Regions from separate parts of the Streptomyces sp. NPDC051921 genome, predicted to be linked through region 1. Evidence: predicted binding sites of a transcription regulator. Region 1 holds the regulator's gene; the other holds the start of a gene.

What was found. Region 1 encodes HrcA, which represses chaperone genes, less so after heat shock. Its sites were predicted from a motif close to TTNGCACTCNGNNNNNCNGAGTGCNAA; they were not measured.
Region 2: the regulator HrcA is predicted to act here: its motif matches at 613-639, upstream of groL (chaperonin GroEL).

The regions. Positions count from the first base shown of each region.
Region 1 is NZ_JBFAXU010000004.1:402,608-405,063, reverse strand. It holds gene dnaJ (molecular chaperone DnaJ) at 1-819, opposite strand, end outside; gene hrcA (heat-inducible transcriptional repressor HrcA) at 820-1,839, opposite strand; gene AB0M16_RS08425 (MBL fold metallo-hydrolase) at 1,988-2,456, shown strand, end outside.
Region 2 is NZ_JBFAXU010000023.1:130,785-133,240, forward strand. It holds gene AB0M16_RS27955 (cold-shock protein) at 256-459, shown strand; gene groL (chaperonin GroEL) at 805-2,427, shown strand.

The sequences.
Region 1 (2,456 bases):
GATGGTGACCGTGCAGTGCAGGTCGTCGCCACGCCGCTGGAAGACCTCGTGCGGGACCTCGTGGATCTCGACGTACAGGTCGCCGGCGGGGCCGCCGCCGGGGCCGACCTCGCCCTCGCCCGCGAGCTGGATGCGGGTGCCGTTGTCGACACCGGCCGGGATCTTGACCGTGAGCGTACGGCGCGACCGGACGCGCCCGTCGCCCGCGCACTCGGGGCACGGGGTCGGGACGACGGTGCCGAAGCCCTGGCACTGCGGGCAGGGCCGGGAGGTCATGACCTGGCCCAGGAAGGACCGGGTGACCTGGGAGACCTCACCACGGCCGCGGCACATGTCACAGGTCTGCGCGGTGGTGCCGGGTGCGGCGCCCTCACCGGAACAGGTGGTGCAGACGACGGCCGTGTCGACCTGGATGTCCTTGGTGGTGCCGAAGGCCGCCTCGTCGAGGGTGACCTCCAGGCGGATCATCGCGTCCTGGCCGCGCCGGGTGCGCGAGCGCGGGCCGCGCTGGGACGCCGTACCGAAGAAGGCGTCCATGATGTCCGAGAAGTTCCCGAAGCCGCCCGCACCGAAGCCGCCCGCGCCGCCCGCGCCGCCGGAGGCGGACAGCGGGTCGCCGCCGAGGTCGTAGACCTGCTTCTTCTGCGGGTCCGAGAGCACCTCGTAAGCGGCGTTGATCTCCTTGAACCGCTCCTGCGTCTTCGGGTCCGGGTTCACGTCCGGGTGAAGCTCACGGGCGAGACGGCGGAAGGCCTTCTTGATCTCGTCCTGCGACGCGTCGCGGCGTACGCCCAGTACGGCGTAGTAGTCGGTGGCCACTTACGACTCCGCCAGGATCTGTCCGACGTAACGTGCCACTGCGCGTACCGCTCCCATCGTTCCGGGGTAGTCCATGCGGGTCGGTCCGACCACGCCGAGTTTGGCGACTGCCTCGCCGCCGGAACCGTAGCCGACCGAGACGACCGACGTGGACGTCAGCCCCTCGTGGGCGTTCTCGTGCCCGATGCGTACGGTCATGCCCGACTCCTTGGCCTCGCCGAGCAGCTTGAGGAGCACGACCTGCTCCTCGAGGGCTTCCAGCACGGGCCTGATCGTCAGGGGGAAGTCGTGTCCGAAGCGGGTCAGATTGGCGGTGCCGCCGATCATGAGCCGCTCCTCCTGCTCCTCCACGAGGGTCTCGAGGAGGGTCGCGAGCACGGTCGAGACCGTGCCGCGGTCCTCGATCTCCTCGAAGGAGTCCGGCAGGTCCTGCACCAGCTGCGGCACGTCGGCGAACCGGCGGCCGACGACCCGGCTGTTGAGCCGGGCCCGCAGGTCGGCCAGGGAGGTCTCGCCGAAGGGCGCCGGGCAGTCGATCACGCGCTGCTCGACCCGGCCGGTGTCGGTGATGAGCACCAGCATCAGCCGGGCGGGAGCCAGCGACAGCAGTTCCACGTGCCGGACCGTCGAACGGGTCAGCGAGGGGTACTGCACGACGGCGACCTGCCGGGTCAGCTGCGCGAGCAGCCGGACCGTGCGGCCGACGACGTCGTCGAGGTCGACGGCTCCGTCGAGGAAGTTGTGGATCGCCCGCCGCTCCGGGGTCGACAGCGGCTTGACGCCCGCGAGCCGGTCCACGAAGAGGCGGTAGCCCTTGTCGGTGGGGATGCGGCCGGCACTGGTGTGAGGCTGGGCGATGAAGCCCTCCTCCTCCAGGACGGCCATGTCGTTGCGCACGGTGGCGGGCGACACGCCGAGCTTGTGCCGCTCGGTCAACGCCTTGGAGCCGACCGGCTCCTCCGTCCCGACGTAGTCCTGGACGATGGCGCGCAGCACCTCGAGTCTGCGTTCGCTGAGCATCGCGCGCACCTCCAGCTGTCGATCCGGTTTCCGGTTGCTCCGCTTTTGGCACTCGCCCTGCCCGAGTGCCAGGAATCCCCCGGCCAGTGTACGGCGGCCGACATCGCTCCTGGCAAGGAGGCGGGGTCGGAGCGGTTAGCGTCACGCCATGGACCTGGACTGGGAAGCGTACGACTGGGAGCGGCTCGGGGACGGGGTCGGCAGGCGCCGGCTGCCGGGCTGGGACGCCACGGTGGGCCTGGTCGTCGGGCGGGACGCGGTGCTGCTGTACGACACGGGCGGCACCCTCGCGCAGGGTGCCGAGCTGCGCGCCCAGGTGACGGCACTCACGGGCCGCCGGAGGGTGACGCATGTCGCACTGAGCCATCCGCACTTCGACCATGTGCTGGGCACGGCCGTCTTCGCGGGGGTCGAGGTGTTCGGCGCGGTCGGTGTGGACGCGCTGCTGCGCCGCGGGGCGGAGGCGCTGCGGGCGGACGCGGTGCGGCACGGGGTGGACGAGCGGGCCGCGGCGGAGGCCTCGGAGATCCTGGTCGCCCCGCGGCACACGGTCTCGGGCGAGTGGACGCTCGACCTGGGCGGGCGCCAGGTCCTGCTCGCCAACGTCGGCCCGGGCC
Region 2 (2,456 bases), on a different contig from region 1:
CACGGCAAGAAGTAGCCAATGTGCCCGCGCCTTGTGTACCTTCTGCGCGTTTTGCCGGGCCCGACTTGCCCCGGAATTCCGGGGATTCTCCCCAATTCCCCTTTCGGCCGTGCCCAGAATTCTCGTCCGATTGACCTGTTGCAGAGGGCAGTTGGGCAGATACATTCAGCCGCGGTCGACGCGTTCCGGCGCAGGGTCTGACCCGGGTCCGCGAAGTGCGGCCCCGCGCAAGGGCCAGTAATAGGGGAGTTAGGCATGGCTCAGGGCACCGTCAAGTGGTTCAACGCGGAGAAGGGCTACGGCTTCATCGCGGTCGACGGTGGTGCGGATGTTTTCGTCCACTACAGCGCGATCCAGATGGACGGATACCGCACCCTCGAAGAGGGTCAGCGGGTCGAGTTCGAGATCTCGCAGGGCCAGAAGGGTCCGCAGGCGGACATGGTCAAGCTCGCCGTCTGAGCGCGGCGCGATCGGCCACCGACGCACTTCCGTCGAGGGGCCCGCATCCCGGTGGGGATGCGGGCCCCTCGCGCGTGCTCGGGCGCGTGCGCCCGCGCGTGTGGCGCGCGTGCGCCGACAGATGGCCGGAGGGTGGCGGATCCCCCTGAGTCGCTTGCACTCTCCTAGGGCGAGTGCTAATCATTGGCGTTAGCACTCTGAAGGTGAGAGTGCTACGAGGATCGGGCAGACGAGGTCGCCGACCGAGTGGGGCAAGGAACCACGAGGAGCACGGAGGCCGTCCGTCGCGGGCGTCGGCGCGGTCCTGGAGCGTTATCCACCCCATGTCCGGGAGGACCACTTCACATGGCCAAGATCATCGCGTTCGACGAGGAGGCCCGGCGCGGTCTCGAGCGCGGCATGAACCAGCTCGCTGACGCCGTCAAGGTCACCCTCGGCCCCAAGGGTCGCAACGTCGTCCTCGAGAAGAAGTGGGGCGCCCCCACGATCACCAACGATGGTGTCTCCATCGCCAAGGAGATCGAGCTCGAGGACCCGTACGAGAAGATCGGCGCCGAGCTGGTCAAGGAAGTCGCCAAGAAGACGGACGACGTCGCCGGCGACGGTACGACCACCGCCACCGTTCTCGCCCAGGCGCTGGTCCGTGAGGGCCTGCGCAACGTCGCCGCCGGCGCCAACCCGATGGCCCTCAAGCGCGGCATCGAGAAGGCCGTCGAGGCCGTCTCCGGTGCGCTGCTCGACCAGGCGAAGGAGGTCGAGACGAAGGAGCAGATCGCCTCCACCGCCTCCATCTCCGCCGCCGACACCCAGATCGGCGAGCTCATCGCCGAGGCCATGGACAAGGTCGGCAAGGAAGGCGTCATCACCGTCGAGGAGTCCCAGACCTTCGGTCTGGAGCTGGAGCTCACCGAGGGTATGCGCTTCGACAAGGGCTACATCTCGGCGTACTTCGCGACCGACATGGAGCGCATGGAGGCCGCGCTCGAGGACCCGTACATCCTCATCGTCAACTCCAAGGTCTCCTCGGTGAAGGACCTGCTCCCGCTCCTCGAGAAGGTCATGCAGTCGGGCAAGCCGCTGCTGATCATCGCCGAGGACGTCGAGGGCGAGGCCCTGTCGACCCTGGTCGTCAACAAGATCCGTGGCACCTTCAAGTCCGTCGCCGTCAAGGCCCCGGGCTTCGGCGACCGCCGCAAGGCCATGCTGAACGACATCGCCATCCTCACCGGCGGCACGGTCATCTCCGAGGAGGTCGGTCTCAAGCTCGAGAACGCCGGCCTGGACCTGCTGGGCCGCGCCCGCAAGGTCGTCATCACCAAGGACGAGACCACCATCGTCGACGGTGCCGGTGACAGCGAGCAGGTCGCCGGTCGCGTGAACCAGATCCGCGCCGAGATCGAGAACTCCGACTCGGACTACGACCGCGAGAAGCTCCAGGAGCGCCTGGCGAAGCTCGCCGGTGGCGTCGCCGTCATCAAGGCCGGTGCCGCGACCGAGGTCGAGCTCAAGGAGCGCAAGCACCGCATCGAGGACGCCGTTCGCAACGCGAAGGCGGCCGTCGAGGAGGGCATCGTCGCCGGTGGTGGCGTGGCCCTGCTGCAGGCCTCCGCGGTCTTCGAGAAGCTGGAGCTGGACGGCGACGAGGCCACCGGTGCCAACGCCGTCAAGCTGGCCCTGGAGGCCCCGCTGAAGCAGATCGCCGTCAACGGTGGTCTCGAGGGCGGCGTCGTCGTGGAGAAGGTGCGCAACCTCCCCGTCGGTCACGGCCTGAACGCCGCGACCGGTGAGTACGTCGACATGATCGCCGAGGGCATCATCGACCCGGCCAAGGTGACGCGCTCCGCGCTGCAGAACGCCGCCTCCATCGCGGCCCTGTTCCTCACCACCGAGGCCGTCATCGCCGACAAGCCGGAGAAGGCCGCCGCGCCGGCCGGCGGCGGCATGCCGGGCGGTGACATGGACTTCTGATCCCCAGGGATCGGACGTTCATCGCTGAA